DNA from 2 places in the Paenibacillus sp. FSL R7-0189 genome. Region 1 is predicted to be linked to the other one. Evidence: riboswitches for the same ligand, from Rfam matches in the RefSeq annotation. Region 1 holds a riboswitch; the other holds the start of a gene.
What was found. Region 1 has a riboswitch for S-adenosylmethionine ahead of metA (homoserine O-succinyltransferase). Riboswitches for the same ligand answer to the same signal wherever they lie in the genome.
Positions count from the first base shown of each region.

Region 2: another riboswitch for S-adenosylmethionine. It lies ahead of MKY63_RS15285 (methionine ABC transporter ATP-binding protein); the one in region 1 lies ahead of metA (homoserine O-succinyltransferase).

Region 1 is NZ_CP150223.1:438,663-447,140, reverse strand. Features, by position in the region: gene MKY63_RS02035 (ROK family protein) at 1-851, shown strand, start outside; gene MKY63_RS02030 (HRDC domain-containing protein) at 1,062-2,078, shown strand; gene corA (magnesium/cobalt transporter CorA) at 2,165-3,100, opposite strand; SAM riboswitch class I at 3,498-3,627, shown strand; gene metA (homoserine O-succinyltransferase) at 3,743-4,663, shown strand; gene MKY63_RS02015 (PLP-dependent transferase) at 4,700-5,872, shown strand; gene mqnC (cyclic dehypoxanthinyl futalosine synthase) at 6,501-7,637, shown strand; gene MKY63_RS02005 (SPFH domain-containing protein) at 8,091-8,478, shown strand, end outside.
Region 2 is NZ_CP150223.1:3,511,268-3,519,745, forward strand. Features, by position in the region: gene MKY63_RS15270 (thioredoxin family protein) at 1-176, shown strand, start outside; gene MKY63_RS15275 (COX15/CtaA family protein) at 279-1,262, shown strand; gene MKY63_RS15280 (Cthe_2314 family HEPN domain-containing protein) at 1,418-2,152, shown strand; SAM riboswitch class I at 2,255-2,390, shown strand; gene MKY63_RS15285 (methionine ABC transporter ATP-binding protein) at 2,493-3,509, shown strand; gene MKY63_RS15290 (methionine ABC transporter permease) at 3,509-4,168, shown strand; gene MKY63_RS15295 (MetQ/NlpA family ABC transporter substrate-binding protein) at 4,226-5,092, shown strand; gene MKY63_RS15300 (NifU family protein) at 5,251-5,499, opposite strand; gene MKY63_RS15305 (YuzB family protein) at 5,581-5,835, shown strand; gene MKY63_RS15310 (NAD(P)/FAD-dependent oxidoreductase) at 6,246-7,307, opposite strand; gene mqnE (aminofutalosine synthase MqnE) at 7,359-8,465, opposite strand.

The DNA of each region.
Region 1 (8,478 bases):
GAACGAAGTTTGTATGCGGGATTGGTTATGAGGACGGTACCATTCTGGACCGAGTTAGCTTTCCGACAACAACACCGGAAGAAACGATGGGACTCGTAATCGACTATTTTAATGGGAAGAATGTAGAAGCTTTTGGTATTGGATCGTTTGGACCGATTGATCCCGTGCTGGACAGCCCTACTTATGGTTACATAACAACGACACCAAAACCTCACTGGGGACAATATAATCTGGTAGGTACAATGGCTGAGCAATTTAACGTGCCGATCGGTTTTGATACGGATGTGAATGGTGCAGCGCTTGCGGAAAGTAAATGGGGAGCGGCTAAAGGTCTGGACAGCTGCCTTTATATTACGGTTGGGACAGGTATTGGAGCGGGAGCAGTTGTTGGAGGTCAGATGGTGCATGGATTGTCTCATCCTGAGATGGGACATATTCTAGTTCGCAGACATCCAGAGGACACGTTTGAGGGCTACTGCCCTTATCATGGCGATTGCCTTGAAGGGTTAGCCGCAGGTCCGGGGATTGGCAAACGCTGGGGACAACCAGCAGGCGAGCTGCCTGTTGACCATCCAGCTTGGGATATGGAAGCTCATTATCTTGCACATGCACTTATGAATTACGTGCTGATTCTGTCTCCCGAAAAAATCGTAATGGGCGGTGGGGTCATGAAGCAAAGCCACTTGTTCCCGCTAATCCGTACCAAGCTGCAGGAGCTGCTTAAAGGTTATGTTCAGCATCCAGCGCTCAATACCGATATTGATAATTACGTTGTGCCACCGCAGCTTGGAGATAATGCAGGACTTGCAGGTGCGATTGGACTGGCAACCTTAGCTTTGGCAAGAAACTAGTATAAAAAGATATTGACTGTTAGGAAATATATGGTATTGTAGGATCTAACAGTATAGCATTTAATGAGGGAGCACCTCTTTCACGTTTATCGTGAGAGTGGTGCTTTTTTGCGTTTTCCGAGTCTGACAGTGTGGGATTCACACCAGCGAAGAGTAGTTCAGACCCGGTAGGTATAGTGCTTGCTGAAGACTAGAAAGGCAGGGATGAATATGCAAATTGTATTTATGAATCGCTTATCCAGAATATCTGGGGTGGATCAAGAGGTGTTCGCTCAGCTATGGATTGGAGAGGAAGAAGGAGTGTGGAGCCTGGGCTGGCGTGATTTTTCAGACGGTGAGGAGACGCAGGAGCATTTGTGGTATGCGGGTGGTTCTTGGAATGAAATGCTCTGTGTTTACAGGCATGAGCTGGCGGTGAAGATGGGGGATGGCTATCGGCCGTTGATTGATGGCGTATTTCATGAAGAAGACGGCCTTACTGGGCGTAATCAGGAGCAGCTAAGGCTGCAATATTACAGTGAATATAATGGGAACGAAGCTATTTATGAGGAGTTATGTGCTTGGCGCCGCAGCCGAGCTTCTAGTGAACGGAAAGCCCCTTACATTCTTGCCAGCAATCGTTTGTTACGTTTGATAAGCACTTTCTTGCCGCATACACCAGAGGAGCTGCTGCAGATCCCTGGTGTAGGGGAAGGAAAGGTAGCCCAATATGGCACGGATTGGTTGGCTATAACCTCTACGGCTGCAAGGGAACATTCCTTTCCTTTGAATTGGGTTCACCAAGAAATTGAGGAGGACTCTTTTGTATCCTGGCTCTATAAACAGAAAGAGGTCAAATATAAGAAACAGCTAGAAAGACTGCGATTACGGCGAATTCTGCTGCAAGGGATCGAGAATGGGTTAGGGTTAGAACAGCTTAAGGTGAACAGTGGAGTGAACCGTCGCGAACTGATTGAAGCGGTAGAGGAGCTGGAAAGAGAAGGTTATTGCGTGGAGAAACTGATCGAGGTAGAACTGGAAAATATGCCGCAGAATGAACAGGAAGCGATATGGAATGCCTATCTAGAGGCAGGAGATCTTTTTCTAAAGCCAGTGCTGCATATGGTGTATGGGGAGGATTTTTCAGCAGCAGAAGGGCTGGACAGCTATTATGAACGTCTGCGGCTGATCCGCATTCGTTTCCGGCGGGAGCAAGCTCCTAAAGTGGGCGTGGCGACCAGTTTCTAGTAGCTTTTCCTCATATCAAAAAGACGAAGGCTTCCTTACACCATAGGGTTAAAGGGCCTTCGTCTTGCCTATTCGTCCGTTTATTTTCATAGCCATTCTTTCTTGCGGAATACATACAGCATCCCACAGCCTAACGTCAACATTAGACCTATAACGGCAAAATAGCCGTATTTCGTATGCAACTCAGGCATATGATCAAAGTTCATCCCATAGATTCCGGTAATTACGGTCAAAGGCATGAATATCGTTGTAATCGCGGTAAATACTCTCATAATTTCATTGGCGCGGTTGGCGATACTGGATTGGTAGGCCTCACGTAAGTTGCCCATGAGATCGCGGTACGTCTCAAAGGTTTCGGATATTTTAACTGCATTTTCATAAATGTCGCTAAAATACTTCTGCAGCTGATCATCAATCAGACGGAGGTCTTTTTTGTTCAGGGTATTGATAACCTCTTTCTGTGGTCCCAGCATCTTCTTTAACCATAAGATCTCACTTCGCAGACCGATAATCTCACTCAGATGAGATTTCTTGGTATGCATTAAAATATCCTCTTCAAGCTTCTCAATCCGGGCTTCAATTCGGTCACCTACGGAGAAATAATTATCTACGACAAGGTCGATAAGCAGGTAAAGGAATTGGTCGGGTTCGCTAACCTCTTGCTCCCATAACATGGGCTTCAGGATGCGCAGCTCGTGGATCTTTTGTTTCGTTACAGTAATAATATAATGTCTGCCCAAGAATATATTGAGTGCCCGCAGGAAAATTTCCTCATCATCAAAGCGGATGCTGTTTACAACAATAAAGTAATGACTTTCGTATATTTCGATCTTTGGACGTTGATCCTCTTCACTAAGGCAATCCTCAACAGCGAGATCATGCAGGTTGAACAGGGGCTGAAGCAGCTCCAAATCCTCCACATCTGCATCAATCCAATAGAACCCTTCTGTTGGGGGTGTCAATGTTTCATCAATTTCATCAATAGGTGTAAAAACCCCTGCATTCACCAGCCGGATTTTCATCTGATTCCACTCCTTCTATCCCCGGGTCTTCACCAGGGACTGCTAATTAAGCACAGAGAAAAAAATCAGCTTGGCCGGCGTTACAATCAATACAAGAGGCCGAATGACGATTCGAGGGCATGAAGAAGAACTGCTCCCGCCGCCGGCAAGCTGATGATTATCCTGTGTGGTTGCTCATTTTGTACACTTAATTGCGAGCTCGGGTCGCCTTCCATTCTTCTTCTCACCTCTTCTTTTCGTTCAGGTATGAAATACTTGTCTAGTATAACAACGGAGTATGCCTCTTTCAAGCAAATTTATTGTTACTTTAAGGCTACTTCAGCATTGTATGGACTTGACGAAAAGGAGGTTCATGATTTAAAGTAAATTTTAAAGAAATTTAATTGAATACAGCTAAATCTTATCAAGAGCAGGTGGAGGGACTAGCCCTATGAAACCCGGCAACCGGCGTGTGAACGCACGGTGCTAATTCTTGCGGAACTTTGCTGACGACTAAACCCCGTCCAAAAGTTTCTGGCAGATGAGAGAGGCGCATATGACTGTAGATATGACCTTTCTCGTTTTCCGAGAAAGGTCTTTTTATTGTTCAGAAAGCCGCGATGTGACAACATAACCTAAATACAGTTAAGGAGTGGAAAGACAATGCCAATTAAAATTCCCGACAGTTTACCAGCAAAAGAAGTACTATCCGGAGAAAATATTTTTGTGATGGATGAAAGTTTGGCTTTCCATCAGGATATCCGTCCACTAAGGATTGCTATTCTGAATCTCATGCCGACTAAAGAAACGACGGAGACTCAATTGCTGCGTTTAATAGGAAATTCACCGCTGCAAGTTGATGTTACCTTGCTGCATCCACGCTCACATACTTCTAAGAATACTTCTGCTGAGCATTTGAGAAGCTTTTACAAAACTTTTGACGAGATCAGCCACCGCCGTTTGGATGGCCTTATTGTTACAGGAGCACCCGTAGAGCAAATGGAGTTTGAGGAAGTATCCTATTGGGAAGAGCTAAAAGAGATTTTTGAATGGAGCAAGGATAATGTGACCTCGACCATGCATATCTGTTGGGCGGCACAGGCAGGGTTGTATCATCATTTTGGTGTTCGTAAAGTGGCATTGCCTGAAAAATGTTTTGGTGTATTCTCCCATACGATTAATCAAAATAACATTAAATTGCTGCGCGGTTTTGACGAGGTATTCCATGTACCGCATTCCCGTCATACCGATGTCTCCCGCGAAGATATTGAGAGCAATCCAGATCTGCAGATTCTGGCAGAATCCGAAGAAGCTGGTATGTATCTAGTAGCTACGACCGACGGCAAACAAATATTTGTGACCGGACATTCCGAGTACGATCCTCTATCCCTGAAATGGGAATATGATCGTGATTTGGAGAGGGGCATGGAGATGGCCTTGCCGAAACACTATTTCCCTAAAGATGATCCAGAACGGACACCTCCTGCAGTGTGGCGTGCACATGCCAACTTATTATTCTCTAATTGGCTCAATTACTATGTATATCAAGAGACACCTTACGATATCGACCCGATTGTTTATTAAGATCAGCGCTACATTATAATTTAGGAGGCATTTATCATGGACGACAAACTTAGGATTGAAAGCAGACTGGCACAAATAGGTTCACAAGAAGATCCGGCTACCGGAGCCATTAATTTTCCTATCTATAATGCTACGGCATTCCGTCACCCGAAGCTTGGGCAGAGCACAGGTTTCGATTATAGCCGTACCAAAAGTCCGACCCGTTCCGTACTGGAGAATGCGGCTGCGGAATTGGAGTCTGGTGATGCAGGTTTTGCCTGTAGCTCTGGGATGGCGGCTATTCAAACCATATTTACCCTGTTTGGGCAAGGCGATCACTTGATCGTTTCGCTGGATCTTTACGGCGGGACCTATCGTTTGTTGGAACGAATTATGTCCAAGTTTGGAATCACTGCTTCCTATGTAGATACGAATGATTTGGATGCGCTTGGGGCTTCCCGTCTTCCAAATACAAAGGCGATATTTATTGAAACGCCAACGAATCCTTTGATGATGGTTACGGATATTGCAGCCGTTGCTACTTGGGCTCGTCATCATGGGCTGCTCACAATTGTAGACAATACACTGCTGACTCCATTTTTCCAGCGTCCTCTGGAATTAGGTGCGGATATTGTAGTCCATAGTGCTACCAAATATTTGGGCGGACACAATGATGTACTTGCTGGTCTTATTGTATCTAAAGGGGCTGAATTATCCGCTGAAATAGCGATTCTACATAACTCTATTGGCGCTGTGCTTGGGCCAACAGACAGTTATCAGCTGATGAGAGGCATGAAGACACTGGCTCTGCGTATGGAACGGCACGAGAGTAATGCACTAGCAATTGCCCGCTATCTACAAGAGCACCCGGCGATTGCGGAAGTGTTCCATCCAGGCCTGCCGGATCATCCGGGATATGAAATTCAGAATCGCCAGTCCTCGGGCAATACCGGAATTTTTTCTTTCAAATTAAAAGATGCCAGATACGTAGAACCTCTGCTTCGTCATATTCGGCTTATAGCCTTCGCGGAGAGCCTCGGCGGGGTTGAATCGTTAATGACCTATCCTGCAGTACAGACGCATGCGGACATTCCTGTGGAAATTCGGAATGCGGTGGGTGTAGATGATCGGTTGCTGCGCTTCTCGGTGGGCATTGAACATGCGGAGGATCTAATTGCTGATCTGGGTCATGCTTTGGAGGCTGCGCGGGCGGAAATCGAAACGAAGTAAAAGTAACGGCAACCCAGATCGGCACCGAATTGCTGGAAAATATCGAGGATCTAACTCACCGTTGATTTAGAGCTGGTGTTAGACTGAGGATGAAATAGAGCTGTCTCATAAGCCGGGAATTGGCTGCTGGGATAGCTCTTCTTTTTGGACTTTTTGCTATTGGACACAGCTGACCTTAGATACAGCATTATTACACATTTGGAATGTTAACGGCCTCCACAGCAGCTATAGCGCTAAAAAACAGCTTTCATGAGGCTCTTTTCATGGAATAGCATCACTGGAGTCCATAACTATGCTCTAAAGGCTAAAAACTTGCAAATAACGTCATCTGTGTCCGACAGCCTCAGGGAATTTTGATTCAACGGGTGCAGGCAGCAATGTAAGGACTCTTTCTGCTGGATGGTATCTTGCTGAGAAAGTAAAAAGTTTTTCAAGCTGTTCAGATTGTGATACGATGAGGAAATGAACTGTTCATTTATTAAAATATAAGGTATAAGTTACATACTATACTTTATCCTTATGTTACTACGAGAAACGGTTGTTATCTCTAAAGGACGACAACGTTATTTTTTCTTGTGATTTTGTGAATCTACCATATCCCTAAGGGTTTAAAAGGAGGATGCGAACGATGAGTGCGATAGATCTTATTTTGGATAAAGCCCTGCGGGGCGACCGTCTCCAATTGGAAGATACCATCCGACTATTCGAGAGCAACGAAATTGAGAAAATGGGTGCTGCTGCAAACACTATTATGGAACGCTGGCACCCGGACCCGTTAGCCACTTTTGTAATTGGCCGTAATATTAACTATACGAATGTATGTGATGTGTACTGCCGTTTTTGCGCTTTTTACCGCAGACCAGGCTCGGATGAAGGCTATGTGCTGCCAGATGAGGCGATTTATCAAAAAATTGCTGAAACAATTGCTGTTAATGGTACAGAAATTCTTATGCAAGGTGGAACTAATCCTAACCTTCCATTTAGCTACTATACAGATATACTGCGCGGAATTAAGCAACGGTTCCCTGAGATTACAATGCACTCCTTCTCTCCTGCGGAGATTATGAAGATGAAAGAAGTATCAGGATTACCACTGGAACAAGTGGTTCGTGAAATTCATGCTGCGGGTCTGGATTCATTGCCAGGTGGAGGCGCAGAAATTCTTGATGACCGTACACGCCGCAAAATCAGCCGACTAAAAGGCTCGTGGCGCGAGTGGATGGATGTAATGCAGACGGCACATAAAGTGGGTATGAATACCACAGCGACAATGGTGATTGGGCTTGGGGAAAGTATGGAGGAACGTGCTTTGCACTTACTACGTGTGCGTGAGGCTCAGGATGAGTGTATTGCCAACAAATATGATTCTGAAGGTTTCTTGGCCTTTATCTCATGGACATTCCAGCCGGACAATACCAACCTGAAGCTGGACAGACAAACGCCTGAGGAGTATCTGAAGACGGTGGCGATCAGCCGCCTTGTGCTGGATAATATTAAGAACTTCCAATCTTCTTGGGTCACTATGGGGCCAGAGGTCGGCAAGCTCTCCCTGCAATATGGCTGCAACGATTTCGGCAGCACAATGATTGAAGAGAACGTAGTATCTTCGGCGGGTGCGACTTACAAGGTAAACATCGAGTCGATTACTCAGCTGATTCGCGAAGCAGGCAAAGTTCCAGCGCAGCGGAATACACGTTATGATATTCTGCGGGTGTTCGATGATCCTAATGCGAAGATTGATAATGATTTTGTAATGCAGAACTAATATATATTAATTAATCAACGCTTGATGCTTGTTAATCCTTCAGTGGATTAATGAGCATCAAGCGTTTTTTTGTAAGATTAGGATTACGATCATTTGCAAGCCTCATTGCAGAACACAACTGAATCTTCGCTTGTTATATCATCCGCTATGCGTACGGACCCAGTGGATCTTATTCGCAGACTCAGCGCCTTTTGAGTCGGGATTCGGACCCCAGCGACGCTATTCCTTGAAAAAAGCCTCATGTAGGCTGGTTTTTAGTGCAATAGCGACTGTGGGGTCCGATAGGATGGGGAAATCAGAAAATGATACGTATAAGAGCATCAGTGTCCGATAGAGCTGCAGTATATGAAATATGAACAGAAAAGCATTTTTAATTTCTTTTTACCTATTCACATTATTATCCAAAAGTGATATCATAATCATATCAAAAGAATATCTAGTGGGGGTGCTTTTATGAAAGAGAAAACGCTTCGTCCTGTCAGTGGATTTTGGGTTCTCGCATTGATTGCAGTTTGTTTAGCTGGAGGAATTTATGGTGCTGTTCAGGAGTATGTCGCAGTGCCAGTCATTCTGTTCGTTGTAGCTGGGGTATTATGTACAAGTGTTACGGTTGTGCAGCCCAATAAGTCGGTCGTAGTTACCTTTTTCGGGCAATATGTAGGGACTATCGTGACAAGTGGCTTGTTTGCAGTCATTCCGTTCAGTTTGCGCAAGACGGTTTCCCTCCGCGTACGTAACTTTAACAGTGTCAAGCTGAAGGTTAATGATGTGGAAGGGAATCCGATTGAAATTGCTGCAGTTATCGTATTTAAGGTAATTAACTCTGCAAAAGCGCTTTTTG
Region 2 (8,478 bases), 3.1 Mb from region 1:
TTGATGCCGTGGGCGATGTTAGCCAAGAACAAAATATTATGGGTATTCCAAGCTTCGTCGCATATTCGGATGGACGGGAATTGGTTAGATTCGTTAATAAATTGCGCAAATCCCGTGAAGAGATTGAAAATTTCCTTGATAAAGCGGTCCAAGTGCATCAAAGCCTTCAAAAGTAATTCCTAAGGAACCACCGCTTTCGCCTGTTTGTGCAAAAGCGGTGGTTTTTTGAAATATAAGTCTGGCTGCTTCTTCATTACTAAAAACTGCGGGTGATATTTTTGACGACAAATCAGTTGAAATGGCTTAGTTATCTTACTTGCCTTATCATGTTCCTCGCTGTACTCGGAGGAGCGGTAGTGACGAAGACTGGATCGGGCTTGGAATGCGGAAATGAATGGCCGCTCTGTCATGGGAAATTAATTCCGGCTTATACTATAGGCTCGATGATTGAATACACCCATCGCTTGTTTAGCGGTTTGGCAGGGTTATTCTCACTTGCCTCGATGTTTGCTTTTTGGCGTTATGCCCGTACTCGGCGCGATTTGCTGGGCTATGCATTTATGACTTTATTATTCGTCATCGTTCAAGGTGGTATGGGAGCGCTTGCAGTAATTAAATCTCAATCTGCTGCTGTAATGGCGCTGCATATGGGTTTTTCTTTGATCGCCTTTTCGAGCGCTATGATGTTGGCTCTTGGAACCAAGAGATGGCATGAATCGCGCGAATATGATCATACGTTGGAAGCTCAAAAGAAGCCCGTAAGTAAGGCTTTTCGCAATTTAACTTGTTTTACTGCCATCTATTCTTATATTGTCGTGTATATTGGAGCCTTTGTAAGTCATACGGATTCACAGGGCGGGTGTTCGGGATGGCCGCTTTGTAATGGAGAATGGGTTCCGGAGCTTTCTGGAGGTGTAGGTGTTGTTTTTACGCATCGGATTGCGGCTTTGCTCTTATTCATGCTTACTGCGCTGCTTGGGCATTTAGCATTTTGGAAACATAAGGATTATCCAGAGCTTAGAGCGCTAGGTGTAGCTGCAGTGCTGTTATGCTTGATGCAGGTGTTTAGTGGGGCGGCTGTGGTTTACACCCTAGATAATGAAAGATTGTACATATTTGCCGCTTTGGCTCATATTTTGCTGATTGCCAGTTTGTTTGGTGTCTTATGTTATATGAGTGTAAGAGTCTGGCAGCTAAATCGTGCGGGTAGTGTCGTGTCTGGAAAAAATGTAACGAACCCAATGATTCCACCGCCTTGGTAGAACATTCCCTCCGTGGATAGAGGCGCTTCACCCGCGGAATAATAAAGTGGAAATCGGTATATCGTGGAGCTGATTGGCCGATGCTTACGTCGCGAGTTTTGTACGAAGCAGTCCATGGAAGCAGACGCTGAACAAAACTTTAGGAGGACTGGGATATGCTGCGGGTATTACTTGGAGAGCCGCCTCGAAAGAACAGTGGTGTGTTGGCTGATGCGATGGAGAATATGGCCACTTTTGCAGCATTGCTGCGCAAGGAAATGAGTGCCCATGAGGATAATGACCATGAATACCGCAAGCTGGAGATTTGGACACGTGGACTGATTTCCTCTCTGGATGAACTGGAGCAAAGTTGGTTCGCGGCCGCTTTTTACCGGAAATTAGTGATCGCGGGTTATATGGATGATATGACACCGGTGGAACAGGGCGATTATGCACGTTATGTTTATTTTTATAAAGATGGCTTTATCCGGGTTTTCTCTCTTCTGGACAAGCTTGGGACGGTACTGAATCATTTTTATGATCTCAAAACATCCAAATTAAAAACGCACTTTTCTTACTTTACAGTGCTGCGTCAGCTTCAATTATTGAATGTGCATCCTGCATTAGCGGATCAACTGGAACAGATCAAGAACTCCTACCGCGATCCATTGGAGAATTTACGCAAGCGCAGAAATGCTGAAATTCATTATATGAATTCTGAAATGCAGGATGATCTGTGGCAGCGGCATCAAGGTCTGCATGATAAAATTCAGCTCGAGGATCTGGATAGCCATCTTGAGGATTTAAAACAATCGCTCGAAATGAACTGTAAGACATTAATCGCGGCATTCAGCTACAGCAATGAACAGCTGCGTAAGGAAATAAGCAGGGCAAAGAGCATAAAATCGTAATCGTTCAATATATTTCCTTTTGACAAAAATCGATAAACTCACTATACTTATGCTTGCATTAAAGTATGTACGATTTCAGAAAAAATATAATTTCATAACTTTATCTTATCGAGAGCGGCGGAGGGATAGGCCCGATGAAGCCCGGCAACCGATTTGTATCCAGCGCGGGAAGCGTTGTACAAATGTCATGGTGCTAATTCCTACAATGGCGCAGGTTGCGGTCGTTGGCAGATGAGAAGGCATTGTCTTAATAAACCCACAGAGCCTCTTGCGATCTGCATCGATCGTTGGAGGTTTTTTTGTATAGAATAAGTGAAATATAAAGGGGGGGCGACGAGAGTTGATTAATCTAAAAGGGATAACAAAGGTTTATGGAAAAGGGAGTAATGCGGCAACAGCGCTTTCTGGATTGAATCTGTCCATCGAGAAAGGTGAAATATTCGGAGTCATCGGCCACTCTGGAGCGGGGAAAAGTACATTGATCCGTTGCATTAATCTGTTGGAACGTCCGACAGAAGGTGAGGTCTGGGTAGACGGTGTTGAACTCACTAGCCTTAACCAAGGTCAATTACAGGAACAGCGGCGCAAGATTGGGATGATTTTTCAACATTTCAATTTGCTTTCTTCGGCGACTGTGTATGATAATATTGCCTTTCCACTGCGACTTGCAGGTACATCTAGAACAGCTATTGATACAAAAGTGAAAGATCTGCTCGCTCTAGTTGGGCTTGAAGAACATACAGATAAGTATCCTTCTCAGTTATCTGGAGGACAAAAGCAGCGGGTCGGCATCGCCCGGGCACTAGCCAGTGACCCTGATGTACTGCTGTGTGACGAGGCCACTTCTGCGCTTGATCCCCAGACAACGGATTCCATTCTTAAGCTGCTGCTTGATATTAATAAAAGATTCCATTTGACCATTGTGCTGATCACGCATGAAATGCATGTAATCCAGAGTATCTGCGACCGTGTCGCGGTCATACATGGTGGTGGGATTGTTGAACAAGGCAAAGTTACAGAGGTATTTCTCAAGCCGCAGCATGAGGTTACACGCGATTTCATCCGCAGTGAGACACAGAATGAAGGGCCTCTTCGAGTGGCGCTTGATGCTGCTGCCGGGGATAACTCTCAAGCTGTCAAAATTACTTTTTTCGGAGAAAAAACTTACGGCTCGGCACTATCCGATGTCGTGCGTGATACGGGTGTGAGCTTTGCAATCTTACATGGTACCATCTCAACGATTAAAGATGTGCCTTATGGACAGATGATTGTGCGGTTTGAAGGGCCAGCTGAGGCAATTGCTGTAACGATCTCCAGACTAATTGCTCAAGGCCTTGATGTGGAGGTGATTTCGTAATGAATTTTGCAGATCTAAATTGGCAAGAAATGATGGATGCTACGGTTGCTACTATAAAAATGATATTTTTTTCCGGATTGTTCACAATTATTCTTGGTTTACCACTCGGAATTCTATTGTATTTATGGGGGAAATCGAATAGTATAGTAATCAGAGTAACTTACTCGGTCTTATCATTACTTGTAAATATCCTACGTTCCGTACCCTTTATCATTTTGATGGTGGCTCTAATTCCTTTCAGCAAAGCCGTTGTTGGAACCTCCATTGGTGTACTCGGTACGATTCCACCTCTGGTGATTGGTGCAGCTCCGTTTTTTGCCCGCTTGGTAGAGACGTCGTTAAGAGAGGTAGACCGCGGAGTCATCGAAGCCGCACAAGGTATGGGAGCATCGACGAACCAAATCGTTATGCGTGTTCTTTTGCCAGAAGCTCGTCCAGGTCTGCTAGCTGGAGTTACGATCACACTGGTTACACTGGTCTCCTATACAGCAATGGCTGGTATGGTTGGGGGCGGCGGATTAGGTGACTTGGCGATTCGTTACGGCTACCACCGCTATGAGACGGAGATTATGATTGTTTCTATATTATTTATTGTCGTACTGGTGCAATTGCTACAAATGGCCGGTGACCGACTCGTAAAACATTACACACGGAAATAAGGTACATCCATATATATCCTTATTCAATACAAAATATAGATTAGAGGGGGATTTACAATGAAAAAAGTACTACTTACATTTTTTAGCCTGATACTGGTTGCGGTGCTTGCGGCTTGCGGTAACAACAATGCATCTAATAATGCTGGGAGCTCGGCTGCTACAACAGCACCAAATGCAGAAGCAACAAGTGAACCTACTAAAGATCCTGTGAAACTGGTTATTGGTGCCTCACCTGTGCCTCATGCTGAAATTTTGAAGGCTATTGCTCCATTGCTTGAAAAAGATGGAATTACACTTGAAATTAAAGAATTTACTGACTATATTCAACCTAACGTGCAGCTTGATGAGAAGGAGTTAGACGCTAACTTTTTCCAACACCAACCGTATCTGGATGACCAAAACAAAAATAATAAAACAGATCTGGTCTCCGTTGCATCCGTTCACGTTGAGCCTTTTGGAGCTTATTCCAAAAAAATCAAATCGATCGATGAGTTGGCTGATGGTGCAAAAGTTGCCATTCCGAACGATGCTACTAACGGTGGCCGTGCACTAATCCTACTTGCAAAAAATGGTCTGATTACCTTGAAAGATGATACAAACATTGCTGCAACGAAAGCAGATATCACTGAAAACAAGAAAAACCTCGACATTATTGAATTGGAAGCAGCTATGCTCCCACGTCAACTGGATGAGGTAGACCTTGCTTTGATCAACACGAACTTTGCACTAGACGCTGGTCTTGTTCCAACTAAAGATGCACTGTTCATCGAGGGTGTAGATTCCCCTTATGCTAACATTTTGGTAACCCGTCAAGACAATAAAGATTCCGAAGCCATCAAAAAGCTGGTTGCTGCCCTGAATTCTCCAGAAGCTAAAGCTTTCATTGAAGAAAAGTACGAAGGTGCGATCATTCCAGCGTTTTAAGGAATTAAGCTAAATTCGTCTATAGTCATAACAAGAACCCGCAGCCAAGTTGGCTTGCGGGTTTTGTGTTCTAAGGTTGTGAGAGAATGTTAAATCCTCTATAATAAGAAAATCCCGATCTCCTTTACAGGAGAATCGGGAGGGTTATTGAACGGGATTTAGAATACTTGAACTACTTCTTCAACGCCTTCTACTTCTTCAAGGAGGGCGCGTTCAATCCCGGCTTTCAAGGTGATCGTGGAGCTTGGGCAGCTGCCGCAGGCACCCATAAGTTTCAACTTAACGATGCCGTCTTCCACATCGACCAGTTCTACGTCACCGCCATCGCGCTGCAGGAACGGACGAAGCTTATCCAGCACTTCTAGTACTTCATCATACATCTCGGTGCTTTGTGCATTCTCACTCATTTCTCAATCACTCCTTTCGTAAGTTCATTATAGTACAAAAAGTTAAAAAATAAAATGGTTAGGCGGAATAGGGAGATCATCATGAGACCAATTATTGAATTTTGTTCCAGCAACATGGGTCACGGAACAGACAAGCTAATGCATAAGCTGGAGGAAAATCCGGATTATGATGTCATTGAATACGGATGTCTGAACAATTGTGGAGAGTGTTATTTAATGCCTTTCGCCATGGTTGAAGGTGACATTATTGCAGCAGACACTGTTGCAGAGCTAGAAGAGAAAATTGAGGCCAAGATCAAAGAGCTTGAGGCTTGGTTTAATATAGATCTTGACTAAATTTCTCGAGAAAAAAAGAGGGAGCACTTCATAATCTAAATTATGGAGTGCTCCCTCTTTTTGGAACCTTACTTGAACAAAATCCACCAATTTGATCGATTAGGCAACATATTGGAGAGTGCAGGTGCTACCGTGAAGGTGCCACCGGACTCAGGCGACCTTATATTGAGTATTTTCCTACATTTGGATTGCTATCGGACCCCATAGTCACTATTCACCTGAAAAACAGCATAAATGAACCTCATTATAAGCAATAACTTCACTGGAGTCCGAAACTCTCCTCCAAAGGCTAAAAATTTGCGAATAAGGATATCTGAGTCCGTAGGGTATACGCACCAATAACGTAAGAAAGCTACTCTCGTGTTTATCTGAGAGTAGCTTCGTTGAATACTTATGAACCAATCTTAGGCTTATCCTAAAGTGCGTTTCGACATCCAGAGCACTCCGCTCTTGAGGATGCGGGGAACCCGTCCTTTGACGGAGCGTTGTCCCATAAGTCCGAATCCTGCTTTTTTGCCTAGTGACCCTAAAGTACCCTTCAGGCGAATAGGATGAAGCTTAGGAGTCTCACCGCGCCAGGTGGCTTGAATAACCTGAGCTACCTGCTCACCCTGTGCTCCAGCGGCTTGTGCGCTTGGTGCAAATGGCAGACTGGCACAGTCACCAATCACATATACCTCAGGATAATCCGGTATACGATAATACTCATCCAGCATAATCCGTCCACCGCGGTCCTTCGACACATTCAAATCTTGAACTACTTTTACAGGTTGAATTCCTGCGGTCCATACTGTCACATCTGAAAGGATTTCCTCGGTACCGTTAAAAATCGAATCCTTCTCTACATGAGATACAGAGATTCGTCCGAGCGTTTGCACCTGATGGTGATGAAACCATTCCTCTACGTACTGTGACAGCTTTGCCGGAAAGGCAGACAAAACACGTTCACCGCGATCCAGAATAGCAATGTTAAGGTCTGGACGGCTCTCCCGAAGCTCTGCGGCTAATTCAACACCGCTTAATCCTCCACCTACGATGTTTATCGTTCCGTAAGGCTTCACATCATTTAAACGGCGGTAGGTTTCCCGAGTACCAGCAAAGGTCTGGATGCTGCAGGTATATTGATCAGCACCAGGGATGTTGTGGTAATTATCGGTACAGCCAAGAGCAATGGCTAGGAGATCATAAGATACAATCTCACCGGATTCCATACTGACTATTTTGCTCTCCAAATCAATGGAACTCACTTCACCGTACCGGACAGTAAGCCGGGGGTGAACCGGAAAATGAATGCGCAGGTGATAATCAGTTACGGTACCTGCGGCGAGCGCATAATATTCCGTTTTGATTCCTTGATAAGGCATTCGGTCAATTAAGATAATTTCAACATCATGAGGAAGATGATTATTGAGTAATTCTTGAATTAAGGCTAGGCCGCCGTAGCCACCGCCAAGAACGAGTATTGTTCTCATGCTGACCGAACTTCCTTTCCAATATGGGATAACAAATCTCAGGTAGTCTTCTTATTCGTATACCTTAACCTCATTATAGAAAGTGTCACGTTCGACAGGAATTCGTCCAGCACCTTTCACTAGCCAGATCAATTCGTCGCGAGTCAGACCTTCCGGTGTTAAGGCGCCAGCCGCGTGGCTGATCCGTTCTTTTAGAATTGTGCCATGCACGTCTGATGCACCGAAGTTCAGCGCAACTTGAGTAAGCTGAGGGCCAATGTTAATGAAGTACGCTTTGATGTGATCGAAATTGTCCAACATCAATCTGCTGATCGCAATGGTCTTCAGATCCTCATAAGCAGAGTTGCGGCGCATGATGCCAGCGTTTTTATTCTTAGGCTGCATGGACAATGGAATGAATACCATAAAGCCATTGGTTTCGTCCTGCAAATCACGGATTTGCATCATATGGCGGATACGGTCTTCGTGAGATTCAATGGAGCCGTACAGCATAGTGGTATGGGTCTTCATCCCAAGCTGATGTGCTGTCCGATGGACTTCCAGATATTCTTCCACATTAGCTTTGTCTACACGCATTTTTTTACGATATTGGTCGGATAATATCTCTGCGCCACCACCGGTGAGTGTTTTAAGTCCAGCAGCACGCAATTGTTCCAGTACCTCACGAATACTCAAACCGCTAATACGGGTAAAGAAATCAATCTCAGCGGCAGTGTAGGCTTTTAAGGTAACCTCAGGGAAACGTTCGTTCAAAGCCTTTAAAGAATCCACATAATATTGGAAGGGAACCTTGTCGTTATGGCCACCAACAATGTGGAATTCGCGTACGCCCGGGTGGATATGCTGTTCGACATATTGCACCATTTCCTGACCGGAAAGGGTATAGGCTCCCTCTTCTCCATCATCTTTGCGGAAATTGCAGAATGCACAGTGCGATTCGCAAACATTGGTGAAATATAGACTCATGTTTTCGATAAAATATACCCGGTTGTGATTCTTGGAGATATTGACTTCATTCGCTAGCTGGCCAATGGTAAGTAAATCGTTGCTTTGATATAAATAAACGCCATCTTCCAAATTCAATCTTTCGCCGCTGCGAACCTTATCAATAATGTTCGCCATTCGGGCATCCGTGTGGGGGGTAAAAAGAGTAGACATATTATGATTTCCT